Regions from separate parts of the Parasphingorhabdus sp. JC815 genome, predicted to be linked through region 2. Evidence: predicted binding sites of a transcription regulator. Region 2 holds the regulator's gene; each other region holds the start of a gene.
What was found. The regulator LexA, encoded in region 2, represses DNA repair genes until DNA is damaged. The targets are predictions, from matches to a motif close to GTTCCNCNCTTGTTCT.
Positions count from the first base shown of each region.

Region 1: the regulator LexA is predicted to act here: its motif matches at 7,512-7,527, upstream of AB1K62_RS12160 (MmcB family DNA repair protein).
Region 3: the regulator LexA is predicted to act here: its motif matches at 6,214-6,229, upstream of uvrA (excinuclease ABC subunit UvrA).

Region 1 is NZ_JBFEFM010000005.1:132,144-142,440, reverse strand. Features, by position in the region: gene hemE (uroporphyrinogen decarboxylase) at 1-188, opposite strand, end outside; gene AB1K62_RS12210 (pyruvate, water dikinase regulatory protein) at 506-1,387, shown strand; gene AB1K62_RS12205 (nucleoside triphosphate pyrophosphatase) at 1,404-1,997, shown strand; gene aroE (shikimate dehydrogenase) at 1,994-2,821, shown strand; gene coaE (dephospho-CoA kinase) at 2,818-3,435, shown strand; gene dnaQ (DNA polymerase III subunit epsilon) at 3,463-4,161, shown strand; gene raiA (ribosome-associated translation inhibitor RaiA) at 4,228-4,803, shown strand; gene AB1K62_RS12180 (PTS sugar transporter subunit IIA) at 5,005-5,472, shown strand; gene AB1K62_RS12175 (PaaI family thioesterase) at 5,472-5,963, shown strand; gene AB1K62_RS12170 (DUF1491 family protein) at 6,011-6,346, shown strand; gene AB1K62_RS12165 (cell wall hydrolase) at 6,538-7,239, shown strand; gene AB1K62_RS12160 (MmcB family DNA repair protein) at 7,542-8,057, shown strand; gene AB1K62_RS12155 (ankyrin repeat domain-containing protein) at 8,071-8,742, opposite strand; gene AB1K62_RS12150 (SCO family protein) at 8,845-9,462, shown strand; gene AB1K62_RS12145 (YcgN family cysteine cluster protein) at 9,450-9,893, shown strand; gene AB1K62_RS12140 (SprT family zinc-dependent metalloprotease) at 9,862-10,297, shown strand, end outside.
Region 2 is NZ_JBFEFM010000001.1:536,845-547,141, forward strand. Features, by position in the region: gene AB1K62_RS02580 (citrate synthase) at 1-988, opposite strand, end outside; gene gltX (glutamate--tRNA ligase) at 1,021-2,439, opposite strand; gene AB1K62_RS02590 (ComEC/Rec2 family competence protein) at 2,471-4,774, shown strand; gene lexA (transcriptional repressor LexA) at 4,804-5,505, opposite strand; gene AB1K62_RS02600 (molybdopterin molybdotransferase MoeA) at 5,574-6,770, opposite strand; gene moaC (cyclic pyranopterin monophosphate synthase MoaC) at 6,770-7,237, opposite strand; gene trpC (indole-3-glycerol phosphate synthase TrpC) at 7,234-8,037, opposite strand; gene trpD (anthranilate phosphoribosyltransferase) at 8,045-9,037, opposite strand; gene AB1K62_RS02620 (aminodeoxychorismate/anthranilate synthase component II) at 9,090-9,674, opposite strand; gene AB1K62_RS02625 (polyhydroxyalkanoic acid system family protein) at 9,789-10,091, shown strand.
Region 3 is NZ_JBFEFM010000004.1:13,020-23,316, reverse strand. Features, by position in the region: gene AB1K62_RS10015 (SDR family oxidoreductase) at 1-133, shown strand, start outside; gene AB1K62_RS10010 (tRNA-binding protein) at 1,879-2,250, opposite strand; gene AB1K62_RS10005 (DUF3592 domain-containing protein) at 2,306-2,707, opposite strand; gene AB1K62_RS10000 (DUF4345 domain-containing protein) at 2,781-3,167, shown strand; gene uvrA (excinuclease ABC subunit UvrA) at 3,197-6,088, opposite strand; gene AB1K62_RS09990 (sulfatase-like hydrolase/transferase) at 6,273-7,856, opposite strand; gene gmk (guanylate kinase) at 8,307-8,972, opposite strand; gene AB1K62_RS09980 (AI-2E family transporter) at 9,071-10,225, shown strand; gene AB1K62_RS09975 (MFS transporter) at 10,233-10,297, opposite strand, start outside.

The DNA.
Region 1 (10,297 bases), on a different contig from region 2:
AAAGTCACTTCGGCCGCGGCATCCGCATCATAGCAAAGTTCAAGAAATCCGCCCTTTTTTGCGCGTAATTCGCGATATTCGGGCAAATAACGCCCCGCTTGCCGCATTAACCAGACCGGAGTTTGGTCCGTTTTCTTGCCGCGCAGGGTTTCGAGTAGAAGTTTCGGGGAGTCGATTACGTCAGACATGGGAATTAGCGTTATCCAATATAATATATAAGTATATTTATAGAATCTTGTTGTTGTTGTTACAGCGTGGATAAAGGGGGTAACGTGGATCTACCGCTATTACAAACAGATTGACAGACCGTTGTTCACGATATGCTTGCCGATTCTAAAATTTCATCCCTGTTATCCACAGCATGTGGATGAAAATTCCAAAAGTTGACGGGCTGTGGATAGAAATCGGAATGTCGGGGATGGAAACAGGAAAGTCGAATATCCCGTATTCATCCCTTGCTTTATCCACAATGAAATAACAGGGTTGCGGGCGTTTGGAGCTTTGAATGAATCGTTTACACCTTCACATGTTGTCTGACTCTACCGGAGAGACGCTGGAGAATATCGCCAAAGCCGCTCTGGCACAATTTGATGGTGTCGAGATCATTAAACATTTCTGGCCGATGGTGCGTTCGGAAACGCATTTGAACAGGATATTGGTTGAGGTCGCTGATAATCCGGGGCTGGTAATTTTTACGCTGGTCAATCGAGAAATCCGCGCGCGTCTGGAACGGGAATGTCGTCATCTGGGCCTGCCGGTTGTGCCTGCGCTGGATACGGTCACAGATGCCCTGTCCAACATGCTGGGGCAAGAAGCAAAAGCGCGGCCGGGACGACAGCATATACTGGATGCGGCATATTTCAAACGGGTGGAGGCCATTCAATTTACCATCGCCCATGATGACGGTATAGGGTGGGAAAATTGGGAGGAAGCGGATATTGTGCTTGCCGGCGTATCCCGCACATCAAAAACACCGACATCTATTTATCTGGCCAACCGCGGGTATAAAACCGCGAATATTCCTATCGTTCCGGAATCGCCGCCGCCCGATGCGCTGTTTCATTTGAAAAACCCGCTGGTTGTTGGTCTGGTCGCCGGAACCAGCCGATTGGTGCAGGTGCGCCGTAACAGGCTGTTATCATTGAATCAGGCCGCCGAAACAGATTATGTCAATGAGCAAAAGGTAAAGGAAGAAACCCAATATGCCCGGCGGATGTTTGCTGATAATGGCTGGCCCACCATTGATGTAACGCGCCGGTCGATCGAGGAATCCGCCGCTGCGATCATCAATTTCTATAATGATCGCGATATTCGCGAGATCGAAGCCAAGAAGAAAGCCGAAAGCGCTGATAAATCCGAAGATAGCGAGAAAAAAAGCGATGGATAAATCTATAGTGGAGCCGATGCTGATCCTCGCCTCCCAAAGTAAAGCCCGGCGCTCTATGCTCGAGGCTGCTGGAATTATGGTGGAATCTCTGGCTCCCAATGTTGATGAAGAGGCGTTGAGGGAGGGGCTTCGCTCAGATGGCGTGACCGCGCGCAATGTGGCTGATGCGCTGGCCGAAGCCAAGGCCGTGCGGGTGTCGCGGCGCATCGGACCGGCTCTTGTCCTTGGCGCGGATCAGCTACTGGCGCTGGAAGACGGGTCAATGCTCGACAAGCCGGAAAGCCGTGAGGATGCCAAAGCGCATTTACGCTTGATGTCCGGCAAAAAACATAAATTGTTCAGCGCAGCCGTAATCGCGGATCAGGGATCACCGGTCTGGCGGCATATTGATATAGCAACTTTAAGCATGCGCCAGTTAAGCGATGCCTTTATCGACCAATATGTCGAGGCGGAATGGGACAATATCCGCCACTGTGTTGGATGCTACGAGATCGAAGGCCGCGGAGCGCAGCTTTTTTCAGATATTAAAGGGAGTCAGTTTACGATTATGGGGTTACCTCTGTTACAATTGCTTGATTATTTGCGTGTCCGCGGCGTTATGCCATCATGACCGATCGTTCTACAGGTCTACCTTATGCAGAGGTTATCGGTGATCCGATTGCCCATAGCAAATCCCCGGTCATTCATAACTTCTGGCTGGAAAAGCTGGGGATCAAGGCCGAATACCGGATGTTCCACGTGAAACCTGACGAGTTGGAGGGCTATATTGCCAGCCGCCGGGATGATCCGGACTGGCGGGGCTGCAATGTTACAATCCCGCATAAGCTGGCGGTGATGGACCATGTTTCTGATCCGGGTAACGTTCACGCATCTATTGGAGCGATGAACACGGTTGCCAAAGCTGAAAACGGTGAACTATTTGGCACTAATACGGATGCAGGTGGTTTTTTTGCGCCAATTTCCGATGTTCCGCTAAAAAATCAGGATGTCATTGTGATTGGTGCGGGCGGCGCAGCGCAGGCTGTTTTGTTTGCCCTGTCGCGCATTGAAGTCGGTTCCGTTACGATTATCAACCGCAATGTATTAAAAGCCTCGGCCCTGCTCGCGCGTTTCGGGTTAAAGGGACAGGCTTTGGAACATGGCTCTGCGCTTCCGCCGGCACGGCTGCTTGTCAATGCCAGTGCTCTTGGGATGAAGGGACAGGATGAATTGATCGTTGATCTTTCTCCCTTGCCTGATGATGCCATTGTCTATGATTTGGTATATGCGCCGCTTAAAACCAGCTTGCTAAAAGCTGCTAGGGCGAGAGGACTGGAAACAATTGATGGCTTGTCGATGCTTATCGGCCAAGCGGCGGTGGCGTTTGAAATATTCTTTGACCAAGCCCCACCGCTGGAACATGACGAATTATTGAGAAAGCTGCTGCTGAAATGATGGAACAGAAGAATAAAGCAGGACCGTTGATAATCGGCCTTACCGGTTCCATCGGTATGGGAAAATCAACTGTGGGGCAGATGTTCGCGGATGAAGACATTCCCTTATTCGATGCTGACGCCGCGGTGCATATTTTACAAGGCCCGGGCGGCGCGTTGGTGGAGGATATTGAAGCGCTATTTCCTGGCACCACAAGTAAAAATGGCGTGGATCGCCAGAAACTTGGTCCCGCTGTTCTGGGTAATCCGGAGGCGCTGAAAAAACTGGAAGCGCTCATCCATCCGGCTGTCGGCGCGATGCGGGCCGAATTTCTGCAACAGAATGAGCGCGCGCCGATGGTTCTGTTTGATATACCATTATTGTTTGAAAAATCCGGAGCGCAAGGTGTCGATCAAATCATCGTTGTTTCTGCAAGCGAAGAAGATCAGCGCAACCGCGTGTTGCAGCGTCCCGGGATGACGGCGGACAAGTTTGAGAAAATTAAAGCGTTGCAAATGCCGGACGCAGAGAAGCGTAAACGGGCGGATTATGTCATCAATACGTCGCTGACTTTGGAGGAAACCCGCAAACAGGTTAAAAATACTATCGAAAAACTGAAAGCTTCTCTTGCCTAACCGGTAAGAGAGTCCAATATTAGATATATGCGGGAAATAATTTTCGATACTGAAACTACCGGCTTTGACCCTCACAGTGGTGACCGGATGGTGGAGATAGGCTGTATTGAAATGATTGATCGGCTAGAAACCGGGAACAGCTTCCATTGCTATTATAATCCTCAGCGCCCGATGCCCAAAGCGGCAGAGGAAATACACGGGCTTTCCGATATTTTTCTGTCCGATAAAATGCTGTTCGCTGACGGTGCGGACGAGCTTTTAGAGTTTTTGGGCGATGCTAATCTGGTTGCCCATAATGCCCAGTTTGATTTTAATTTCCTGAATGCTGAGCTTGTCCTTTGCGGTAAGAAACCTATTTCGCAGTTCCGCATGATTGATACTTTGGCCATTGCAAAAGTAAAGCATCCGGGCGCAAAGCTGACTCTTGATGCTTTATGCAGCCGCTATGGGATTGACCGGAGTCACCGTATAAAACACGGTGCACTGCTCGACGCAGAATTATTGACACAACTTTATATCGAACTGACTGGTGGTCGCCAGATCGGGCTTAGCCTATCGGAAGAAAAAGCGGATGCGGCTTCGGAAGGGCGGAAGATTTCAGGCAAGGAAGCCGCCTTGAGGCGGCAGTTTATTGCGCCGCGTGCCCATGAAGCAAACGAAATGGAACTGGCGCGTCACGCTGCCTTTATGAAAGAGATAGAAGATCCGCTTTGGGCAAAGATCTAACCGGATAAATCGCCCGTCTTTAGATTGGAATTTGAAAATTTTGCCTAACTATAATGGAGAATAATTATGGAAATTCGTGTTTCAGGACATCAGGTAGACACCGGTAATGCGCTCCAAAGTCATGTTGATGATAGAATGAACGCAATAGCCGATAAATATTTTCCCAAGGCCATTTCCGCTCATGCAACCTTTAGCAAAGCGCCTCATAATCATTTTCAGTGCGATATAGTTTCCCACATCATGCAAGGATTGATGCTGAAATCAGAAGCCCGTGCCGAAGACGCGCATCAGGCTTTTGACCAAGCAGCCGAGAAGATAGAGAAACAGTTACGCCGTTATATGCGCCGGTTGAATGACCATCATCTCCAGGCCCAATATGCTGCTAAACAAGAGGAAGCTGCTTATCGGGTGTTTGATAGCGGTGATGATGAGGAAGAATCGGAGTTGATGGATGCCGAAGCACCACCAATTATTGCCGAGACCAGCACTGATATTCCCGTAGCCAGCGTTTCGGATGCGGTTATGATGATGGATTTACGCAATACGGGCGCTTTAATGTTTAAAAATGCCGGAACAGGCGCCCATAATATGGTGTATCGCCGTGCGGATGGCATGATCGGATGGGTTGAACCGCAAAAATAATATTCTGCTGCCACAAACAGTTAAATCGCAGTTCTCCAGTGATTCGGGCCTAAAGTTCCGGAAAGTTGATTGCGGATAAATAGAATTGAGATAACATCTCTGGCGAAAATATGTTTGTGATTACCGGCGCTCCGGCTAAAGGCGGGCCACCGCCAGCCGGAGCGCTGTAAGGTATCAGGTCAACGAACCTATGAGGATGTAATGGAATATTTGTCAGTTCATATCGATGCCGCCGCTGTAACGGCGAGTGATACGGCTATGTCAAAAAAACAGGTTTTTCAGGCTCTGGCAGGAATAGCAGCCAAGTCTTATGGTCTTGACCAGCAAATGGTCGTAGATGCTCTCCATGATCGCGAATCTTTGGGCTCCACGGGTTTTGGCGGCTCCGTAGCGATACCCCATGCGCGGATTAGGGGATTGGACAAATGTGTTGGTATGTTCCTTCGTCTGGCACAACCCATCGACTTTGATGCACATGATGGCCAAGAGGTCGATCTGGTGTTTGGCCTGTTATCTCCCTTACAAGGCAGCTCGGACCATCTGAAAGCGCTGGCTGAAATTTCCCGCTTTCTGCGTGATGAATCGATATTGACCAAGCTTCGTGGCGCGTCTTCAGAAGACGCGCTTTATGTCTTGCTAACCGGTCAAAAAGACCAGCAAGCGGCCTAATGGCTTTAGAAAACGATCAACAAGAAACAAGCGGGCCGGAAACAAGTGGACCGGAAGAACATTTTCGCGCGCTGGAGCGATTATATGCCCAAGCACCGATCAACCAGTTTTTCGATTCCACGCTTGAAATCACCGAACGTGGCATAGCTCGCATCACATTTTCTGTTGATGAACGCCATTATCATGCTGCCGGAGCCGTCCATGGCACCGGCTATTTCAAAATGCTTGACGATGTTGCATTTTATGCGGCGAACAGCCTGGTTACGGACCGTTTTCTGTTGACCACTGCTTTCAACCTATTGTTCACCCGACCACTTAAAACCAGCACCGTGACCGCAGAAGGGAACTGGGTAAGCGGAAAAAGACGGGTTCTTGTCGCTGATGCTCGCCTGATTGATGAGGATGGCGAAGAAATTGCCCGCGGTACGGGAACCTTCATGCGCTCGCGTATACCGCTGGCTTCCCTTCCTGGCTATCAGCAGCCTTCCTGAACTCCTCCGATGAACATAGACGATTATATTCAGATGATCGAACCCGAATGATCGAACCACGCCTATCTGCCGAGATGATTGTCCAATCGCTTTTGCGTAAAGTGAATCAGGAGGGTGGCTTTGGGACAGTGATTCAAAAAGGCGACCGAATCTCTGGCGCGATTCTAATTATTTGCTTGGAAAAAGGTAAAGATCCGCGACTTTTGGAGAAAATGCCGAGTCTTGATGGACCTTCAATATGGCAAGTTATCTGGTCTCAACCTACTGATAAACAAGGAAACTTACAGGAATATCTGGACCGGAGAAGCAAATTTGATCCTGATTTATGGTTAATTGAACTGGATATCCCGGATGCAGAACAGCTCGTCGCTGAAATGACCTGATTTCGTTGACTCTGTTCTGGCTGCGCTTATTTCGCGTGCAACTTCAATGCACCGGTTGGTCCACTAGAATGTCTTTTTGACAGGACTAAACATGCAGACGGAGGGGACAGGGATAAGCTGTTGGTTGGTTTTTAAGCTTATTTTTGCAGGTTTCGGCCCGCACTGGACTCGCCGCATTAAATAACGGGTTTATGAGCAAAATTTTTAAGTCTGCCAGCGTCTTGTCGCTAGCACTAACTACGGTCGCGGCTCTTACCATGACCGATGCATCATTCGCACTGGAAGCGAGTGAAGAGATGCCAGAGGCGGAGATTGTAATTGATCCGGCTATGGTAGAATCCGCTAATGAGACGGATTCAGTTGTTTTCGCAGAAGAACAGGAAGTTCTCTCCGAAATACCTCAAGATGTCATTGTTGAAGACCGCGTCGCTAATGAAGAACGCACCTCTCAAAATAATTTTGATTATGTAGACACCGACACCAATTCTCTGCGTGACTTGGTCGCTCAGCAATCTGTTGAAGATTCATTGAGCGAAGAAATGATGTGCCTTGCCGGTACTATCTATTTTGAATCAAAAGGTGAAACATTAGCCGGGCAGCTTGCGGTTGCTCGCGTAGTCATGGCCCGGGCCGCTTCCCCGCGCTTTCCCGACACCATGTGCGGCGTTGTATATCAACGCAAACAATTCTCCTTCATTCGGGGCGGAAAAATGCCGCGGATAAATAAAAACCACTCCCATTGGCATAACGCCGTTGCGATTGCCAAAATTGCGATGAACGATGGTTGGGAAAGTCCTGTCGAAGGTGCTTTATTCTTCCATGCCCGTTATGTATCGCCCGGCTGGCGGTTAAAGCGGATGGCGATGATCGATAATCATATTTTCTATCGCTAAGATTTTTGTTTTCCAATATTAGAAAAAGGGCCCTTTCGAGGGCCTTTTTTATTTACGGTCTCTCATGCGCTCAGGTGTTGGCCGAAAATGTCAAATAAGGGATGATAATCTGCAAAAACGTCCGGAAACTAGCCGTTCCTTGGTGTGAACTTAGTGAACTTAGAATAGAATATTCCAAAGCCGTGGGACGTATCTGTCTGAGTCGAGGAAACACATACTGTGAAAATGATGATAGGCTTTTCTAGCTTGAATAAAGATAATGTCTTTCTTTTGTTCTGTTTATGTTCTAATTCTTCGGCATGATGATAGACCAGGATGATTCGTCTTTAGCAGCTTTTTTAGCCCCTGAGCCTCACCCATTAACGGGGGCGGCAGCAATTGCTCGTGGTACAGCCCGGTTATTTTCCCGACATGATATCATGGTCCTACCCGAAGTGAGCCTGCCGAATAAAAGGCGAGCAGATCTCATGGGGCTGGATGCCAAGGGACAGGTTATAATCGTTGAGATAAAGGTCGCACGCGGTGATTTGCTCGGCGATAGCAAGTGGACAGAATATCTGGACTATTGCGATCGCTTTTATTGGGCTTTTCCGGGCGGATTTGACGTTACACCGCTTGATCGAGCTGAATTTCTGCCAGAACGGACAGGGATGATAGTTGCTGATGCCTATGATGCGGAGATTCTTCGTCCGGCGGCAACCCATGCGCTGGCCCCGGCCCGTCGCAAAACAGAAACTACGCGATTGGCAAGGCGTGCCATGCGCCGGTTATCTGTAACAAATGGCTGGACTGACCCCGTAGCATGTGAATTCTATTGAGTCAGAATGGCGATCAGCCTTGCGGACCGAAAAACCGGCCTTCGGGCTCGGGTTTCTTCTTTTTATCCATTTTCTCAATCTCGGCCAAAATTGCAGAAGCCCGTCGATCACGTGTGGCATAATCACGAGCTGACAGGCCAGCAAGAGTGTCAGTGTGATCCGGATCAGCACCATTTGCTAACAATAGTCTCACCATTTCAGGATCTCGCAACTGAACCGCGCGGATCAGGGCAGTTTCGCCCCGGTTGTTAGCCTGATTCACCTTGGCATTCTTGGACAGCAAAACGCGGGCGCCCTCAACAAAACGTAATTGTGTGGCTAGCATGAGCGGCGTTGTTCCATCATTATCTTGCACGTTGGGATTAGCACCCTTTTGCAAAAGAAACGCAGTCCAAGTGGGATCGCGGCGGGCTACCACGATGTGAAGCGCGGTTTGTCCAGTGGTTAAATCCTTGGTATTGACGATTACCGTGCCGGGCTGATTCAAAAATTTTGTCGCTTCTGTGCCATCCCGGTCTTTCACTGCTTTGAGGAAGTTATAGCTGTCAGAAAATTGTGCATTGGCAGCACCCGGCAGTGCCAACGAAAAAGCGGCCAATAATGCCAGAACGAACGGTCTGACACTATTTGCCCGGTCTGATTGTGAAAATCCGCTGCGTGAAAGTCCGAAGCTGCCCCAATGCATAATATGCCGCCTTGCATTAATTGAAAAATCTATCACCTGTTAACGATAGATGCTGTCAAATATGAGTTGAAAATTCGCCGATAGCAGACCATGGCTGGCCTTATGATGAACAAATTTCTCTCTCTTTTCTCTGCCGCGCTTTTACTATCGCTTCTCTCCGCCTGCAACCCGGGATCTTCCGGTGATGCAAATGGCGGTGCACAAGAAGAAGCGCCTCTTGCGGGAGCAGCAATCGGCGGCGGCTTTACTTTGACTAACCAGGACGGGGAAAAAACATCGGATACTGATTTTGCTGGAAAATACCGGATCATCTATTTCGGTTATAGCTATTGCCCCGATGTATGCCCTGTTGATCTGCAGCGGTTGATGCAGGGATTGGCCTTGGCGGAGAAGGATGATCCGGCTTTGGTGGATAAAATCCAACCGATATTCATTACAATTGATCCTGAACGCGATCGGCCTGAGCAACTGAAACAATATGTATCAGCTTTTCATCCGCGGCTGATCGGTTTGACCGGCAGCGTTGATGAAATTGCTGAAGTTGCGAAAAAATTTCTGATAATTTATGACAAGCGCGAGGATGAAGGCACCAGTGAATATCTGGTAGACCATAGCCGCCAGGCTTATTTATTAGGCCCGGAAGGCGAGCCCGTTGCCTTGCTCCCCTTTGACGGCACACCTCAGCAAATTGCCGATGAAATCACGCGATGGATGCGGTAGCTAAGCGCCCCTTTTGGGAGCAACCCCTCGACACGCTTGACCGCGGCCAGTGGGAAGCGCTTTGCGATGGTTGCGGAAAATGCTGTTTGCTAAAAGCTGAGGACGAGGATGACGGCGAGGTCTATATGACTAATATCGCTTGCAAGCTGCTCGACACGCAAACTGCACAGTGTAGCGATTATCGGCGGCGGCGGTTTTTTGTTCCTGATTGTGTCCGGCTGACCCGTACAAAGCTGGATCAATTTACCTGGCTTCCGGACAGCTGCGCTTATAAATTGCGGGCGCGTGACTTACCGTTACCGGAATGGCATTATCTGATATCCGGCGACCGGGAAACTATCCATCAAACCGGAAACTCGATACGCGGCAAGGTAATAACGGAGGTAGAAGCTGGGCCGCTTGAGCACCATATTCTCGACAGACCGCTCTAAGGCGCGCACCACACCGGATAGCGAGGCGTTAGAGATTGAACTGGGCGGGCGCTATTATCCGCTGCTTGTGCGTAAGGTGGCGCGGGCGCGCTCCATTGCCGTTTCGGCTGATATTGTAAAGGGTGATGTACGGATTACAATGCCTCCCTATGCCAGCATGACGCAAGCGCTGCGCTTTGCCCAGTCCAAATCGGGCTGGTTAGCGGATCAGTTTGCCGAGGCATTGCCGCCTGTTCCAATCATCAATGGCGCGGAGATTGCTTTTGCAGGCGAAGAGCATGTCATCCACTGGTCCGCCGAATTTAGCCGTACGCCTTTGAAAACTGACAATGAAATTCGGGTTGGCGGCCCTGAAAACCGGATCGAAAGCCGCATAATAAGATGGATGAAGGAACAGGCACGCA
Region 2 (10,297 bases):
GCGCGTCAAAAACTTCACGGACCGTCTTTTGCATGACGGTCGCACGCGGGTCATAATTTTTATAAACACGGTGGCCAAAGCCCATCAGACGGAATGGATCGTCCTTGTCTTTTGCGCGCGCTATATATTCTGGAATCCGGTCGGGATGTCCAATTTCATGCAACATATTCAGGGCCGCTTCATTGGCGCCGCCATGGGCCGGACCCCACAGGCAAGCGATACCAGCAGCAATACAGGCAAAAGGATTAGCACCCGAAGAACCGGCGAGCCGTACGGTTGAGGTGGAAGCATTTTGTTCATGATCGGCATGGAGGATGAATATCCGGTCCATTGCGCGTTCGATAACCGGGTTCACTTCATAAGGTTCTGCCGGAACGCCAAATGTCATACGCAGGAAATTGCCGGTATAGCTCAGGCTATTATCCGGATAGAGCGGAGGCTGACCAACCGCATATTTATATGCCATGGCCGCGATGGTCGGCATTTTTGCGATCAACCTGTGGCTGGCGATCATCCGTTGCTGCGGGTCATTAATGTCCGTGCTGTCATGATAAAATGCAGACAGAGCGCCAACGACACCGCACATGATCGCCATCGGGTGTGCATCGCGGCGGAAGCCCTTGTAAAAGCCGCTTAACTGGTCATGCAACATGGTGTGGCGGGTGATGGTGTTGGTGAAATCGTCATATTCGTCTGCTGTCGGTAGCTCACCGCGCAACAGCAAATGGGCGACTTCCATGAAGCTGCTATGCTCGGCCAGTTGCTCGATCGGATAGCCACGGTGCAACAATATGCCTTCATCGCCATCAATGAAGGTTAGTTCGGATTCGCAGCTTGCAGTTGATGTAAAGCCAGGATCATAAGTGAACGCACCGGTTTTGGCATAAAGTTTCCGAATATCGACGACATCCGGTCCTTCGGTTCCCTTTAGCACTGCGAAGTCATGATTTTCGCCGTTTAAGTTAAATCCTGCGCTATTGTTGCCCACAATAATGTCCTTTCTGATCCTGATGATTCAGGTTATTTTATCTGGTCTGCTAAACGATTTAATGACTCTTCCTTGCCCAAGAGTATCAGCACGTCAAAAATTCCGGGTGAACTGGTACTTCCCGTTAAGGCTGCCCGCATGGGTTGTGCAAGCTTTCCTAACCCCAATTCCGCAGCTTCCGCTATAGCTTTCACCCGTTCCTCGGTTGCCTCGAGCGTCCAATCGTCAAGGTCAATCAATTTAGAGTGAATCGTTGCAAGCAGTTGCCTTGCGTCAGCATCTAGCAGAAGTTGTGCCTTCTCGTCGAGGTCAAGTGGTCGATTTTTATAGAGAAAAAGGCTATTACTGGCCAATTCGATAATGTTTATTGCGCGGCTCTTCAAAACGGGCATGGCCTGAGCCAGCAAATCCCGATCAGAAACCGATAATTTTGTGCCTAGCTCCGCTTCGACCCATGGCGCGCTCAACTCCACCAGCGCGTCATCATCGGCTTCGCGGATATATTGGCCGTTTAGATTCTGAAGCTTTTTAGCGTCAAAGCGGGAAGGGGATTTGCCCACGCCGGACAGGTCGAACCATTGTATCGCCTGCTTGCGCGAAATAATCTCGTCATCTCCGTGGCCCCAGCCCAGCCGCAACAGGTAATTAAACATCGCATCGGCCATGATTCCCATGTCGCGATAGGCATCTACGCCCAATGCGCCATGACGCTTGGACAGTTTTGCGCCGTCATTTCCGTGGATTAGCGGGATGTGTGCGTAAACAGGCTCTTTCCAGCCCATGGCCCGGATCATCGCCAACTGGCGAAAGGCATTGTTCAGATGATCGTCACCGCGGATCAAATGGGTAACGCCCATATCATGATCATCGACCACTACCGCAAGCATATAGGTTGGGGAGCCATCGGAACGCAGCAGGATGAAATCATCAATTTCACTATTTTGAACAGAGACTTCGCCCTGTACCGCATCGGTAACCGTCATCTTGCCGCCAAGCTCGGTTTTAAGGCGGATAACATAGGGCGCGCCCTCCGATGCTTCGGACGGGTCGCGGTCCCGCCAGCGGCCATCATAGCGCATAGGCTTTTTATCAGCCTTTTGCTGCTCGCGCATGGCGGCCAGCTCTTCGGGCGTTGCGAAACATTTATAGGCATTTCCGTCTGCGAGCAGTTGATGGGCCACCTCGGCATGACGGTCAGCGCGTTTTGATTGAAAAACCGGTTCTTCGTCCCAGTCCAGACCTAACCAGTCTAGCCCCTCGATTATCGCATCAATCGCTTCCTGAGTAGAGCGTGACTTGTCCGTATCTTCGATTCTTAGCAGCGCTTTGCCGCCGTGGTGCCGGGCAAACAGCCAATTGAACATCGCAGTGCGCGCACCGCCAATATGCAAAAATCCGGTTGGCGACGGCGCAAACCGCGTGACGACCTGTTCTGTTTCATTAAGAGTCACGCTTGATCTTTCCCTGTGTTAAGCGAATCCGATGCAAAGTGGCATAGACCCGAACAGCCTTGGCAAAAATACCGATTCTTCCGGCATTACTGCTATTCCTGGTTCGGATCACACGGCCCTTAGCACGCGTATTCTCGCTCGACAATTCCCTGATTATATCAAGAATTGGCGAATAGCCGAACGGCTTGAAAGGCAGTTGGAAAAAGAACGCGATCGGTTGGCTTTATGGGTGCCGGTTGCTGTCGGGACCGGCATTGCTGGCTGGTTTTTGCTTGCAAAGCCAGCATTCTGGATCGCTCTCATCGCGATGTGCACTGGATTGGCGCTGTTAGCTAAAGTCAGGGACCAGGGCGGAAGAATCGCTAATGCGCTGATCTGGTTTTTGTTGCTTATTGCCATCGGATGCGGGGTAATGTGGTTCCGGTCCTGGGTAGTTGCTGCGCCGGTTCTGGAACGACCGATAGTGGCATCTTTCTATGCGGAAGTAGAAAAGACCGAAGTGATAAGCGCCCGGGATATGGTCCGGTTGACGCTGGCGACCCATGGTAAACAGAATCTACCTCCGCGGGTCCGTGTGAATGTGCCAATCGGGACTTATGCGACAGCTTTGCAGAGTGATGGTGTTGCATCCAATGAAGCGCAGGCCAGTGATTTACAGGTTGGCACTGTCATCCAATTGCGTGCCCGTCTTGTGCCACCGGGAATGGCGACACTGCCCGGCGCCTATGATTTTTCCCGCCGTGCATGGTTTATGGGGTTGGGGGCTACTGGGCGGCTAATGGGAGACATCCGGATTGTTCAGCCAGCAAGACCGGTAGGGGGAATATTTTCTGTCATTCCGCAATATCGCCAGATGCTTTCCGATCATGTCCAGTCCCGCATGGACGACGGGGCAGGGGCGATTGGCGCGACATTGGCTACCGGAGATCGTGGGTCGATTAGTGACGAGGACGCAAAGGCCATGCGCCGCAGTGGGTTGGCGCATCTTTTGTCGATCAGCGGGCTTCATGTGACGGCGGTCGTGGGCGCAATCTATCTTCTGGTTTTGCGCCTATTGGCGCTTTTCCCGCCCTTGGCGCTGCGTTTTCGATTGCCGTTAATCGCTGCCGGTTGCGCCGCCATTGGTGCGCTTTCCTATACGTTACTGACCGGAGCGCAGGTGCCGACAATTCGCGCCTGTGTCGCCGCGCTGCTTGTATTGGCGGCGCTAATCATGGGGCGCAGCGCGATCACATTGCGTATGGTTGCGGCGGGCGCCCTGTTCGTGTTGATCCTCTGGCCGGAATCCCTAGTCGGACCAAGTTTTCAGCTAAGTTTTGCAGCGGTGACTGCGATTATTGCCATGCATGACCACCCCAAAGTGCAGGCTCTATTTGCAACGCGGGAAGAAGCTGCGCTCAAGCGGCTTGGCAGGATGTTAGCCGGGCTTTTCCTGACGGGACTGGTCGTTGAAATGGCGTTGATGCCGATTGCCTTATATCATTTTCATAAAGCGGGTATTTATGGATCGCTGGCCAATATCATCGCTATTCCGTTGACAACATTTGTAATTATGCCGCTGGAAGCATTGGCGCTGGTGCTTGATATTTTCGGTCTTGGTGCACCGATATGGTGGATATGTGAAAAATCCCTAAGTGGTTTGATCATTCTGGCCCATTATGTGTCCAGTCGCCCGGGGTCGGTGACTATGTTGCCAACAATGCCGCTTATGGCATTTGCGTTATTGGTATTTGGCGGTCTGTGGCTCTCTCTTTGGGGTCAGCGCTGGCGGATTTGGGGAGTTCTTCCCGTCATCATCGCTATTTTAATCATTAACCTGTCCCGCGCGCCGGACGTTTATATTACCGGCGATGGCCGCCATGTCGGGTTTCGCTCTGACGAGGGTGAACTGGCCATGTTACGCACCCGCAGCGGGGGTTTTGTCCGTAATATGATATTGGAAAATGCCGGAATTGACGGTGAAGCGGCCTTGCTGGAGGATTGGCCCAATGCCTCTTGCAATGCAGATAGTTGCACAGTGACAATAAGAACGACCGATAGAAACTGGGTGATCCTCGCTACGCGCAGTTCTTATCATATTCCGGCGCTGGCATTATCAGCCGCTTGTCGACGGGCTGATATTGTGATCAGCGACCGTTATCTTCCGCGCAGTTGCCAACCGCGCTGGATTAAAGCGGATCGCGCAACATTAAGTCAGGTTGGCGGCATGACAATAGATTTGGAAAACCGGCAGATCACAACTGTTCGGGACCGTAACGGACATCATAGCTGGATGCGCTTTGCTGCGCCGGAAAATTCAGCAGCGCGCCGGGCATTCACGGGACCTGCGGACTAAACCGCGGCCCGTCAGGGTCAATCCGGCTATCAGTTATAACGCCGCAAAAGTCCGGCCATTTTGCCTTGTATCTGCACTTCATCAGGACCGAATATCTGTGGTTCATAAGCGCTGTTGGCGGGGTTCAGACGCACCGTAGCGCCTTCTTTGTAGAGATATTTGAGTGTCGCTTCCTCATCATGAACCAATGCGACAACAATTTCACCGTTCCGTGCGGTTTGGGTGCGCTGGATTAGGGCATAATCGCCATCTAATATGCCAGCCTCAATCATCGAATCGCCCGACACTTCCAGCGCATAATGTTCACCAGAACCCAGCAGGGCCGCAGGAACCGAAAGAGCTGACTGACCTTCCAGTGCCTCTATGGGTGCACCAGCGGCAATCCGGCCATGGAGAGGAATTTCAATCACATCATTGGAAACAACAGTAAGCTCTTTCGCGGCGGCGGGTCGCGGCGAACCGGAGGAAATACTAACCACATTTGATTCTGCCGCTTCCGGAAGTTTGATATTCCCGCCTTCGGGCATTTTGGTCACTTCCAAGGCGCGCGCCCGATTGGGAAGGCGCCGCAAGAACCCCCGTTCTTCCAATGCGCTGATCAATCGGTGGATACCGGATTTGGATTTCAGCCCCAGCGCATCTTTCATCTCTTCAAAAGAAGGAGATACACCTGATTCTTCCAAGCGATTATGGATGAAGCATAAAAGTTCATGTTGTTTCGGGGTGAGCATAGTATATGTCCTTATCGGGAACGTATAAAGAACAATTATGAAACATACACAGGTAAGTCAAGTGCTATTCAAATAGTAATATAGGAAACGGCCATGCCTTCTGGCTGCACAGGGCTATGAGGTGGGCGATAGAGCAGGGCGTTGGCAGCAGCGAGCACGGAAAGTTTGGCGCTGTCCTGACTATTCATTGCCGTAATCCCACTATTATCGACCTTTGCCCGCAGAAATTCGGCGCGGTGCGTGGTCGCAGGCAAAGCAGTGCGCGTCTCAGCAGTTTGCATGACGGGCAATGGCGAGCGGGAACCCGCGATATGCCGGATCAGCGGTAGCAGAAATAATGTCGCCGTAACAAAAGCAGACACCGGATTGCCGGGCAGGGCAAGAACTATGCTGTCACCAAGTTTTCCGGCCATTAACGGCTTGCCCGGCTTCATGGCTATTTTCCAGAAATCTGTCTGTCCGCCCAGCCGCTCAAATGCCGGAGCTACCAGATCATGATCGCCCACTGATGCCCCGCCGATGCTTACAATGACGTCACAATCATCAACGCTGGCAAGGGCGTCACAAAGGCTATCCAGATTATCTTTTATCCTGCTGATCGTGTGGGTTATAGCAGGTGTCTGTGATAGCATCGCAGCTATCATGACGTCATTACTGGCTGGTATCTGATGCGATAGGGTGTCGGTGCCTGGCGCAACCAGTTCATCGCCGGTCGAAAGGACCGCTACCTTCGGGCGTCGCCCGACTGTAATGCTGCCCGCGCCGGCCATAACAGCTTGTCCTAAAGCGGCGGCGCTAAGATATGTTCCGGCCTGTAGCATTATATCGCCGGCATTAAAGTCCCCGCCTTTGCCGCGAACATGATGGCCTTTGCTCGGTGAGGGGTCTGATATCAGGCGGATAATATCATTCCCGCCATCTTCATCCTGCGTCACATTTTCCTGCATGACGACGGTATCGGCCCCGTCCGGCATCAACGCACCGGTAAAGATCCGCGCTGCTTGTCCGCTCTTGATAGGCGGGCAAGGCGGGCTTCCGGCCTTACATTCTCCGGCCAATTGCCATGGCCCCTCGCGATCGGCAAAGCGGATGGCATAGCCGTCCATCGCTGACATATCGCCAGCAGGCTGGCTACGCCGGGCAATGAGGTCTTCAGCAAGATAGCGTCCCAGTGCTTCCGCGACCGGAAGCGTTTCTGACGCCAAGGGCTCCGCCATGGAAATTAACCGCTTCTGTGCATCTTCAAAAGGCAGCAATGACGTCATTATGCGGTCCAGTCTCCCGATTTGCCGCCGGATTTGGATAATAGGCGAATATCGCTGATTACCATATCTTTCTGCATGGCTTTGGACATGTCATAAATGGTTAGAAGCGCCACAGAAGCCGCTGTTAAAGCTTCCATTTCTACGCCGGTTTTTCCGGTCAGACGCGCCATAGAGTGAACGGTGATACCAGCGTTTTGAAATATAAAATCCACAGTGACTTTACTTAAAGCAAGCGGGTGGCAAAGCGGAATGATGTCACTGGTTTTCTTTGCTGCCATGATCCCGGCGATACGGGCAGTGGACAGCACATCCCCTTTTTTCATGCTATTCGCCCTGATCGCGTCCAGAACATCGGGCTTCATACTGATAAAACCCTCGGCATTTGCTTCACGGACCGTGTCTTGCTTGGCCGATATATCGACCATGTGCGCCGCGCCCTTTTCATCAATATGGGTGAGTTTGCTCATGTGTTTATATATTCGCCTGATAGCAACAAACGGGTTGCCGCTTCGATATCGGCCTGTTTCATCAGTGACTCTCCGACCAGAAACGCACGGGCGCCCGACTGCGCCAGTCTCTGGCAGTCTTCATGGGTAAATATACCGCTTTCCGATACCATGATCCGGTCTTTGGGAACAAGTTTCGCCAGACGTTCGGTTTGTTCAAGGCTGGTTTCAAAGGTCTTGAGGTTGCGATTATTGATACCCAAAAGCCGTGATCGCAGTTTAAGCGCGCGTTCCAGTTCGCTTTCGTCGTGGACTTCAACCAGAACATCCATGCCCAGTTCATGGGCTGCCGCCTCGATTTCGAGAGCCAGACCATCATCCAGAGCGGCCATGATAACCAATATTGCATCTGCGCCAAGCGCTCGCGATTCTTCCACCTGCCACGGATCAACCATAAAATCTTTTCGCAAGCAGGGGAGGTTGCAGGCCGCCCGTGCTGCGACAAGATATTCATCCGCACCCTGAAAATAGGGCGCATCGGTGAGCACCGACAAACAGGCCGCACCGCCCGCTTCATAAGCAAGGGCATGGGCCGGAGGATCAAAATCAGCCCGGATCAGACCTTTGGACGGGCTGGCTTTTTTAATTTCTGCGATAAGGGCAAAGCCGTTGGCCGACTTTTCTTCAATAGCGCGAATAAACCCTCTGGGCGGGGTCTGTTCCATCACTCGATCACGCAGGGCAGATGGGGACATAGCGGTCCGGCTCTCGCGCACATGCTCGCGTTTCGCTTCGCAAATTTCGGTGAGTTTATTCATTATCTATATCTTATTGATTAGCGATCCAGCAGTCCAATATGGCATTGGCCAAGCCTTTGTCGAGCGCTTCGGTTGCTTCTTCAACGCCCTCTTCCCAACTTTCGGCTGCTCCGGCAACCATCAAGGCGGCTGCGCTATTAAGCAATACCGCATCGCGATAGGCAGAGCGTTCACCCTGTAACAATTTCCTTAGGGCAGCGGCATTATAAGCCGCATCGCCGCCTTTTATCGCGTCGGCATCGTGGCGCGAAAGGCCGAGGTCTTCGGGTGTAATCCGGCTGTGGATAATGGACTGCCCCTCGACAATCGCTAACCGGGACGGCCCGGAAATGCTTAGCTCATCCAAACCCTCTTCACCGGACACGATCATGATTTTTTCATAGTCCAGCTGCGCCGCTGCTTGAGCAAAAGTTTCCACAAGGTCGGGGGTAGAAACCCCGATCAACTGACGCCTGACCCGTGCCGGATTACACAAAGGACCGAGCAGATTAAAGATTGTCCGTCGGCCAATAGCCTTGCGAATAGGGGCCAGCGGTCCCAGCGCAGGGTGATGATTGGGCGCAAAGAAGAACGCGACACCAATCTCGCGTAAAAGATTCTCTCCGCCCGACGATGCTTTGTCTAAATCAAGGCCCAGAGCTTCCAATGTGTCCGCTGCGCCGGATTTGCTGGACGCAGCGCGATTGCCATGTTTGGCCATCGGGATGTCGCATGCGGCAACGATCAGCGATGTCGCTGTTGATATGTTGAGGCTGTGGCTGCCATCTCCGCCGGTTCCGCACACATCAATGGCACCGGCAGGCGCGTTAACCGGGATCATGCGCGTACGCATTTCTTTCGCTGCTGCGGCAATTTCTGTTGCTGTCTCTCCGCGGTCGGCCAATGCGACCAGAAAGTCTGTGATACTCTCGTCATCAACCTTGCCGTCAAATATGGCGGCAAAGGCAGCTTGTGCATCTGTGCTGGACAGCGGCGCAGCCGGATCGGGAAGGGTGGTTGTCATTATTTCTCTCCTCGCATTCCGGAAACCGGAAGCTGCCGTATCAGTCTGTCAATCATGCGATTTGCTTTGGGGTCAGTCCGGCCAGTTGTATGAAATTGGCAAGCAAGTCATGGCCATATTCGGTAGCGATGCTTTCGGGATGGAATTGAACCCCGTGAATTGGGAGGCTTTCATGGCGAAAACCCATGACAGATCCGTCTTGGGCAGTCGCATTGACGATCAAAGATTGTGGAATATCCTCAACAATCAATGAATGATAGCGGGTGGCGGTAAAGGGGGAGGGAAGTCCCGCAAAGACTCCGCTATTGTCATGGGTGACTGGAGATGTTTTGCCGTGCATTAACCCGCCGCGCACAACTTTTCCGCCAAAATACTGCCCAATGCTTTGATGCCCCAGACATACGCCAAGCAGCGGCTTTGCTGCATCCGCGCAAGCCGCGACAAGATCAAGCGATATGCCCGCTTCATCGGGCGTGCGGGGGCCGGGAGAAATGAGGAACGCATCCGCTCCTGTAGCCAATGCCTCACTTGCCCGCATTGCATCATTGCGCTCTACCCGGACCTCTGCGCCCAATTCCATAAGATAGTGGACGAGATTAAAGGTAAAGCTGTCATAATTGTCGATAACCAAGATCATGAAATGCTGCCTAATCATAAAAACATCGCAGGCCAAGTTTTTCCGCTGCATAGCCCGCAGATCGTTTGACGGAGAGAATCAGAGTGATAATGATGAAGAAAGAGAGATTAGATCATGAGTGAGCCTGTTACCATTACCATATCGCATAAATTGGGGCGAGCAGAAGCACGCAGCCGGATTGCGGGTGGTATCCACAAGTTAAGCGAAACCATCCCCGGCGCGACTTTATCTGACCACCGTTGGGAAGGCGACACGCTGCATTGCACACTGGAAGCAATAGGTCAGCGGATTGGCGGTGAAATGCAGGTTCGCGACGAAGAGGTTTACGCGATATTCGATCTACCGCCCATGCTGGCGATGTTTGCGAACAAGATTAAAGCCAAACTTCAGGAAAAAGCGCCTAAAATGCTGGAGTGAGGATGTAAGAGGATATAAAGCGCCTTTCCTACATGGCGGCGTCCATGATACGCACAGCGTGGCTATTTCTCAGAATATATATTGTTCCGCCCGATATTGTTCCGCCTGATATTGGCGTAAACGCGGCCGGCAATTTTACCGAGACTGGCAAAGGGTTGAACAATTGTTGGAAAATCCTACGATAATCCAAGAATCAGCGAAAAATA
Region 3 (10,297 bases), on a different contig from region 2:
ACGGCCCGAGGATATGGCAGCCGCAGCAATTTATCTCGCCAGTAACGCTGGTAATTATGTTGTCGGAACGACTTTGATTGTTGATGGCGGGATAGTGAATGCAGCAAATCCGGACGCCACTATAGATCCATAAAAAATAAGCGTGGCGCAGCAAATATGTGGGCGGGTGAAATTCCCGTTGCTGTTGTGTGCCATTGGCATAATGACGCCACTAAACAAGTTTTGTGTTTTTAAACTGGATCGGTTGCAAAACGTGCAACTCGACTGTCTATGTTCTCAATTGCAACTTTTCTCTTAGGCGTCCATCTAAGACTTGTTAGTTCGACAGGAAAAGTGATGTTTGATCGGCGTTTTAAAAAACAGGAGAATTCCCATGAAAACGCTTTTCAATATTTTAGCCTCTCTGACCGTTAGCAGCATCATCTTGATGACTACGGTTCAGGTATAAACGCTAAAGTTACACAGTCCCGGCTGCCTCTCCCCCTCCCTAATGGCGCCGGGATTGTCCCGAAGGTCCGGCCCTTACAAGATTCCTCCCAATCAAAGGGTCGGACCAACGGATGTTTTCCCACTGGCTACAAAGCCTCGCTCTGTGATCTGGGCCAAGATGGCTTGAACGAAATGCAATTCGTTTGATTAAACCCGTATATTCATTATCCCGGATTGAGCATAAACCTGCATAAAATCTCTACATAGGTCCTTTTACCCAGCATATTGTGTAAAATAAATTACTTCGTTCCGGCATGTTCGGAAAACGATGAAAGCCTATCCACCGATTAGGACATTGCGCTAGATATGATCCATATTCTGGCACTTGGAGCGACTCGAGACCCCATGTTATAAGCGAGTTATCGGACGGGATGTGAACCCGGCCCGCGACCAGTCAGTGATGACCCGCCGGACGATTCAACACCGAAAGATAATCGAACCATGTTATCTGTTTTTCGCATGAATAGCAGAAAGGTGTTTCGATTGGTGATTGGACGAAATCCGTTAAATGACGGCGCAAGCCATATGGATCGGATAGACAATGATCACCGGGTAGCTGGACCAAATATCGGGTTTTAAACCGAAACATCATTGCGCGAGCGATGCTGCGGAAAACCAAAAAACCATAAACGATATTGGCCCAGTAGCCGAACGCCGAAAAAGCGGATGCCCGAATCGAAAGATTGTCGCATCCCTGATTAGGCGCAGTGGGAGCCGAAACCTGAATTTATTCAGGAATCGACTCCCATTTTCTTTGGTAGCAATCTCATGCCTTTATGCCGATTACCTAATGTTCCCATGGGGTTTGTGGACCACAGGCTCCGGGTGGGCGTATCTGCGCGTCCATGAAAAAGCGTGGTAGGGGGCACATATCACCGTTGCGGTTGTTTATTTATGATTCAGCGAAAGAAAGATTTTTTACTTTCACTGCCAGTGATACCTGTCACAGCGTCTGCGGGAATCACCCGTTATCACAATAAGGCGATGCCGCTAATTCACAAATATTTGTGGGGGGCAGCGGCCTCGCACTTCCATTGAGGCTACGTCCTCTTGGCGGTGACTTCCCTCTGGGTGTCCTAAATGGACATACCACTGGAAGCCCGGTGGTATTGCGACCCGGCCACCGGGTTTCCTAGGGGAAATGTAAATTTACTCAAGTGGCGATACAAAAAATAAAATCTCTCTTTTTCCCTTTCCGTGAGGATGGTCACACAAAGTTTACAAATCTCTGACATAGCAGGGTTACGGCGGCATATGCTTCTAGCGTTGATGCCGTAATTCCAAGAAGTCCGACGGCCTCGCGACCCGGCCGTCGGGCTTTTTTAGTGTGAGCCCTGCAAAGGCTTTCCCCACCACTCGCACGGCAGCAATTGCTGCTACTGTCTTTTCTTAGGAAAGACGACTGCCGAGTGGAACATCAACGTCCGGTTTGAATAAAACAATATGTCCCGAGGCATCGGGAAAGCCCAGAGTGAGGACCTCGGACATAAACTTGCCAATTTGCCTCGGGGGGAAATTGACCACCGCAGCAACTTGACGGTTCAACAGATCCTCCAGCCGGTAATTTTCCGTGATCTGCGCGGATGATCGTTTTATTCCGATGACAGGGCCAAAATCAATCACGAGTTTAAAAGCCGGCTTTCTAGCCTCGGGAAAAGGGTGCGCTTGGATGATCTGTCCGACGCGTATGTCCACGCTAAGGAACTGGTCAAAGTCTATAGTATCGCAAACAGGTGCTTCAGGGTTATGGGCTATATGCATGACAAACATTTAGACATAATAGAAGGCTTTCGCCACCAATTATTTGGATGATATATCACCACCACCCGGTCAATTCTGTTCCCGTCATGACGAATATATAACCTAGCGCAGCATAGAGCAATCCGCGGAAAACCGGATAAGGGATGCGTGCTTGCATAGGATGGCCTTCGGGATAGATAATTTCGATGATTTCGCCAATTACCGGTTTTGGGAAGGGCATGAAAAGATTGTCTCGCACCTCGAAAAAAGTACCGCTTTCGTCAGCGAAGAGAAATACCGGCTGATAAAGGGTGCGGCCCGCTTCCGACCGTCGGTCATGGCGAACAATTTTTGCCCGCGTGCGGCGGACGGGATTTCGCAGAAATGGCAGATCGCTTCGCAGCACCAGCGCCAATCCTGTGCCTGAGAGGGCCAGAAAAATCCAGAGAATGATTGTAGCGATGGCTGGGGGTAGCATTGTTATATCAGATTGTTAAGATGAGTGCCGAACCTTTTCCAGAAAGAGAAATGGAGAAAAATGGGGGGCAATCATGACATTATTTCGTATAGCGACAATTATTTTCGCATTCATACCACTATATTTCGGCGTTACCGGAGTAATATTTGGCGCGGCACAATTGGCGAGCGGAGAAGTCGCACCGGCAATCGACAATCAGTTTCGCTATCTCTCCGGCGTTTATATCGGCGTAGCGGTGATGCTATTCTATTCGGCAGGCAATGTGGCACGGCGATCTCTGGCATTTCGTTTGGCGATCATTGCCGTGTTTATTGGCGGTATTGGCCGGGCTGTGTCCTATTTAACTATCGGCGTGGCAGAGATGTGGCAAGTAGGGGCCATGGGACTGGAACTGATCTCGCCGCTATTTATCCTGTGGCAGGGCGGGGTGATTAAAGCATCCAGAAGTATAATCCGTTAGGCCGGATGGGGAGAGTTTTTTATTGAACCTCAAGACCCCAGCATGTCCTTCAGATAACCACCGGTAAAGCTGCTAACCACTTTGGATACGGCTTCTGGTGTACCCTCAGCCACGATCTCTCCGCCGCGTACACCGCCTTCGGGGCCTAGGTCAATGATATGATCGGCGGTTTTGATTACGTCCAGATTATGTTCGATCACCACTATGCTATTGCCCTGCTCGACGAGTTGGTGGAGCACTTGGAGAAGTTTTCGGACATCTTCAAAATGCAAGCCGGTCGTTGGTTCATCAAGAATATAAAGCGTTTGCCCAGTGGAACGTTTAGACAGTTCCTTGGCGAGTTTTACCCGCTGTGCTTCTCCTCCTGATAGGGTGGTCGCCTGTTGCCCGACCTTGATATAGCCTAGCCCGACTTCATAAAGCATCGCCATTTTGTCGCGGATCGGCGGAACCGCCTTGAAAAACTCAACTGCATCTTCGACCGTCATGTCGAGAATGTCAGCAATGGACTTGCCCTTAAACTTCACTTCCAGCGTTTCACGATTATAGCGTTTGCCGCCACATTCTTCGCACGTTACGTAAACATCGGGTAGGAAATGCATTTCTATTTTGATCAGTCCGTCACCACGGCACACCTCACAGCGTCCACCCTTTACATTAAAGCTGAACCGCCCCGGTTTATAGCCGCGCGCCTGCGCTTCGGGCAGGCCGGCGAACCAGTCACGGATGTTCGTGAAAGCGCCGGTATAGGTAGCCGGGTTGGAACGCGGCGTCCGGCCAATCGGAGACTGGTCAATATCGATCACCTTGTCGAGATATTGCAGGCCGCTGATTTTGTCATGCTTACCGGCTATAATACGCGCCCCGTTCAGTGCGCGTGCCGCAGCGGCATATAGCGTGTCGATGGTCAGCGAGGATTTGCCAGATCCCGAAAGGCCGGTAATGCAAGTAAATGTACCAAGTGGGATCGACGCCGTGACATTTTGCAGGTTGTTTGCCGTCGCGCCGTGCACGGTCAGTTTTTTGCCATTGCCTTTACGTCGTTTATCCGGAACCTGAATTTCCCGTGAGCCATTTAGATAGGCCGCGGTTAGGGATTTTTTGGATTTCAGCACCTGCTTAAGCGTGCCGGCAGCGACAACCTCCCCGCCGTGAACGCCCGCTCCCGGCCCCATATCGACAACATAATCGGCAGTACGGATAGCGTCCTCGTCATGTTCGACGACAATCACTGTATTGCCAAGATCGCGTAGACGTTTCAATGTCGTCAATAATCGGTCATTATCGCGTTGATGCAAACCGATGCTGGGTTCATCCAATACATATAAAACGCCGCTTAACCCTGAACCTATTTGGCTCGCTAACCGGATGCGTTGGCTCTCGCCTCCTGATAATGTTCCGCTGGTCCTGTCAAGGTTCAGGTAATCAAGCCCGACATTGTTGAGAAACCCCAGTCGTTCGATAATCTCTTTCAGAATAGGTTCTGCTATCTGTCGCTGGGTCGCGTCGAGTTGATCCGCAAGACCGTTGAAGAAGACCAGCGCATCGCCAACACTGCGACGAACCGGAATACTGATATCCTCGTCTGCGATTTTGACTGCCAGAGCTTCGGGTTTGAGCCGGGCACCGTTACATATTTCACATGGAGCAGCGGCCTGGAACTTCGCCAGTTCCTCCTGCATCCACGCGCTTTCGGTTTGCAGCATCCGGCGCGTGAGATTGCCGACCACGCCTTCAAACGGTTTCTTGACTTCGTAACTTTTGCGCCCATCCTGAAAGCGCAAAGTGACTGGCAAACCTTGCGTACCATTGAGAATTATATCGCGGTGATGATCGGACAGTTCTTGCCATGGGGTGTCGAGAGAAAATTCAAATTGTCGTGCGAGACTGCCCAAAACCTGCATGTAATAAGGGCTGGGCGGGTTAGATTTTGCCCATGGTACGACTGCGCCTTTTTTGATCGAGAGCGCCGGATTAGGGACAATTAACTGAACATCGAAATGAAGTTTTTCACCCAGTCCGTCACAAGCGGGACATGCTCCCTGCGGTGCGTTAAACGAAAAAAGGCGCGGCGCGATTTCTTCGATTGTAAAGCCGCTGACCGGACAGGCAAAGCGTTCGGAAAACACAATGCGGTTGTCAGGCAGGCCGGTGCCTTTCATTTTCCTACCAGTCGCCGCTTCCTCGCGGCCGGGAACAACGCCTTCTGCCAGATCAACAAACGCCAGTCCATCAGCCAACCGAAGCGCGGTTTCGAAACTGTCCGCCAGCCGTGTCTCCATGCCCTCACGGACAACCAGCCGGTCGATAACAACCTCAATATCATGTTTCAGCTTTTTATCCAGTTTAGGCGTATCTTCGATATCGTAAAATTCGCCATCAATACGCATCCGGGTAAACCCCGCTTTTTGCCATTCCAGCAGTTCTTTGCGATATTCACCCTTGCGTCCACGTACCACGGGAGCGAGCAGGTAGAAGCGCGTTTTTTCGGGCAATGCCATAACGCGATCAACCATCTGGCTGACGGTTTGTGCAGTAATCGGTTCACCGGTTGCGGGTGAATATGGCACGCCAGCGCGGGCCCACAACAGACGCATATAATCGTAAATTTCGGTCACGGTCGCAACAGTGGAGCGGGGATTGCGAGAAGTTGTTTTCTGCTCGATCGAGATGGCAGGCGATAGCCCTTCGATATGCTCGACATCCGGCTTTTGCATCATCTCCAGAAACTGGCGCGCATAGGCGGAGAGCGACTCGACATAGCGCCGCTGTCCCTCAGCATAGATGGTGTCAAATGCCAGACTGGATTTGCCGCTGCCTGACAAGCCGGTAATAACGATCAGCTTATCGCGCGGTAGGTCAATATCAACGCCTTTAAGGTTGTGCTCCCGTGCGCCTTTGACTTTGATGTGGGTCAACATAAGGGGGATGCCTGCTGTGAAATGGAATATTGCACCGCGAAGGTTTTTGCCGTCAAATGGGGGAAAAGGATCATAAATATACTTTGCAGAAGTTGAAGAAGAGAGTCCAGCAGGTCGTAAAGTATGTTCCAGTTATGTTCCTTTTGCAAGGCAGTTTCTTCACCTGAATAAAATGGCGCTCGTGCTAATGTCCGGGGAACATATCTCCACTTTGCAAATCGATCGTGCCGCCATTTTCTGCTGGAACAACGCCGCGGCCAAACCAGACATAGCGTGCGGTGGGAGCGGTTAGAAGATTATCGTAATTCTCGCTCGCATAGTCGGCGCTATATCCCATCAGAGCTAATGTGGTCGGGAATAGCTGGCTGAGGCTATGCCGGACGGCGGTGGAGCCATTATTAATATAGCGCTTTTGCACATCCGGTGGCAGAAATGCGATGAGCGGCACGGCGAATTCGGCAGCGACCGGACGGGCGCTGCAATGCGGGGGAACGCCCTCTTTGATGTTTTGGCCATGGTCGGAAGTGTAAAATATTGCGGCTTTGGAGCGATCGATGCCACTAAGTAACGCATCGAAGAATCCGGTTTTGGAATAGGCTATTGCAGCTTTATATTGAGAGATAGTGCTACTGCCGGGGGGCAGGGTGCCTTCGGGGTAATGATCACGATATTGAAAATGCACACCGCGCAGGTTGATGTAAATAAATTGTTTGCCTGATTTTTTCAGGTCCGTATTGACCATGCGGGCTATTTCAAGGTCGGTTTTCATACCGTTGGCGGCGCTGCGATAATCTTGGATGAGTGCCCGTTCCGGAGCCAGTATCAGGTTTTGAGGTGGCCCGGAAATTTGCCCGTCAATCAACATAGTGGCATAGCCCGCCTTCGCCGCATAGCCCCAGATAGAGGGGGTACGGCGCAGATCGGTTATAGGGCCGACAGTCCTGACATTCACACCCGATCGTAGCGCTACATTAGAAGGTGTGCTGCAATGGCCCATCGAAGCTGCTTTGCCAAAATCAATAAACTCGAATTGGGCGAGTTGCGGTGCAATAATCTGCGAAAAGCCAGTGTCGGAAACGCTTTCGTCGATCAGCCAGATAATTTTCTCCACGTCGGAATTTCTGTCCGGCTCTGGCGTAACCGCGCGACGCTCTGGCGGCGGGTCGGCGGACAGAATGGAGACGGTAAAATTATAAATATTGCGCTCGGCGGCCAACGGGTAAAGGCCAAGTCTCAGCCAAATAAGCGACGGGGCAATTAGCAACATTATAATCACGGGAACAGCTATTTTTCCGCTAGGGTGCATGCCGGAGTGCAACATGCGCCGCGCCGCCACCAATAAAAGTATAGCCAGTGCCAATTGTCCGAGCGCCAGCGCCAGAGGACCTGAAAACTCCCGTACAGCGTCACTTGCCTGCCGCGCTTCAGCTATGAGCCAGGCGGTTTTTTGCAGGTCGAGAATGTCGCCAACGATTTGGCCATAGATACCGTTAATGGCAGCTGAAACCGTCACGAGCGCCAAGCAGAATAGAAAGTATTTGCGTGGTAACAACATGACGGCAGCAAATAACACCAGCGCTTGAACCACAAAGGACATCATGGCTAGCGCTGCATTGGTATAATCAGAAGCTGATGCACGATAAAGAACTGTATGGACCAAGAGTGCTTCATTGATTAGTGCATAGGCTGCGGCAAACAGTATGAAACCCGTCAAAAATCGACCTATCGAGCATGTTCCGACAGAGCTGTCGATTGGAGTATTGGTCACGCGGAGCTGCCTTGCATCAAATGCTTCATCAATCAGGATAAAATCGGAAAGTTGCTATAGTGTAGAGCTGTTAAAAATCAGTGACTACAATTTGCGCTTCAATTCCAAAAGCCGCAGTCTATCGGTTTTATAGACCGTAGTCGAAGCCCATCATCTTTTCGTCGAAAACTGCTGATTAATTGATCCATTAGAATATAATGTAACGCCAGAGCCTCATCGCGATACTGTTGTTTACCAGTGCAGGATCGCCCAACGGCTTGCACTTCGAAGGGATGATGCCACATGATAACGTGGTTCGTAATCCGGGCCTCCGGGAAATTTTGCCTACCGCATAGGCAGCTCCGTTTCCCAGTCCGGGTTTCAAAGCGCCACCCCCTTAATTGCGCTTTGTTCACGATGTTACCGGCGTCATCCCTTTTTGTTTAATTGAGTCTTTATATGGATCTCAGTTTACCCACGCTCTTGTGCCATCAAATCTCGAACAAAGCTGATCAATCCGGTTTGACGCGCCCGGCGCATACGTTCAGTGGCAAGGATGTTTCGCACTTTGGCAAAGCAGGCATCCAGATCATCATTGACCAGCACATAATCATATCCGTCCCAATGACTGATTTCACTAGCCGCGCGTTGCATACGGCTTTCGATAATTTCGTTGCTGTCGGTCGCGCGGCTTTCCAGACGGTCACGCAAAACAGTGAGCGAGGGCGGCAGAATGAATATACGCACGACATCTTCGCCTGCACGCTGATACAACTGCTGTGTTCCCTGCCAGTCAATGTCGAACAATATGTCTTGACCCTCTTCGAGCTTTTGTTGCACGGGCGCGGCAGGAGTGCCGTAGCGGTTGCCGAATACGGTGGCATATTCCAGAAAAGCGCTGTCCGCGATCATCTCTTCAAATTCATCACCGCCGACGAAATGATAATCTTTGCCATCTTCCTCACCCGGGCGTTGCGGTCGGGTAGTGACAGATACAGACATGGCGATCTGCTCATCATCCTTTAGCAGCATGCCAGCTATCGTAGATTTTCCTGCGCCTGATGGAGAAGAAAGCACAAACAGCAGCCCACGGCGGCTAAGTTCATGATGTGAAACGGGAGATAGATTGTCAGCCATAGCGGCTCTTGGCCGACAAGGACGTATCTCGTCAAGACCGTTTCGGTAAAAGAATCTTACTTAAATCGCTAGAAAGATTCATTCGGTTGAATCGCTTAATGACAGGGATTTATTTTCCGTCTATCGCTTTGATTATGTTGCAAGGCCGCGTCAGTACGATTTTTTTCTCGGTCGGTATAACGATCATGATCGGCTGGTTATTCTACGTGGGCAAGGATATTATTCTGCCGATAGTAACGGCGATAATCCTGCTTCAGATACTCTATGCGGCCAGTGCGGCTGTCGCCCGGATACCGGGATTGGGCCGTTCGCCTATGTGGATGCGGTCGACACTGGCGCTCATAGGTGTGGTCTTATTGTTGTTTGCCCTGACACGGATGCTGGTGGCCAGCCTTCAAACTCTGGTTCCTTCTCTTCCGAAATATCAATCCAATCTGGAGAATCTGTTCGCTGTTTGGTTCCCCGCTCAACAAGAACCCGTTCCGACTCGGACAGATTTGAGTAATTTAATGGCTACTCCCAGTGAACTATATAATCGTGGTAGTGACGCGGTGATCAAGGCAGCGAGCGAATTTACCACTAGATTGCTTACCGAAGTTGATATTGCTGCACTGGCGCAATCGGTTCTGTCGTCACTGACCAGCTTTGGTGGATTTGTGTTTATTACCATTCTTTATGCATTTTTTATGTTGAGTGAGATTACCGGATTCCCGGCCAAGGTTCGCCGCGCTTTTGGTAGCGATACGCAATCAAAAGATACGCTGAACATGATTGCGCGGATCAACCACGATATCGGCAGCTATCTGGCTACAAAAACACTCATCAATATTATATTGGGTGTAGTTTGCTGGTTCATCATGCGGTTGCTCGGCATTGAATATGCCGTGTTGTGGGCGATTATTATCGGTCTGCTCAATTATATTCCTTATATCGGTTCGATTGTCGGGGTCGCTTTTCCGGCGTTATTTGCAGTTGCCCAGTTCGGAACGCTGACAGTTCCGCTGGTCGCCACTGGCTTGATGACTGCGTCACAGGTGATCATCGGAAATATTGTCGAGCCGCATATGCTAAGCAAATCGGTCAATCTCAGCCCGATGGTCGTTTTGGTCGCGCTTTCAGTCTGGAGCACATTATGGGGCATTCCCGGCGCGATACTGGCGGTACCGTTCACCACAATTTTAATGATCATATTGGCAGGCCGTAAAGGAACCAGACCAATCGCAGCCCTGCTTTCCAGCGACGGTAAAGTTTAGCGGTTTATCAAACTGTGTTTGCCACAGTCATGTGGCGAGGTGGTTTCAGACAGACCGCCGCAATTACTGACA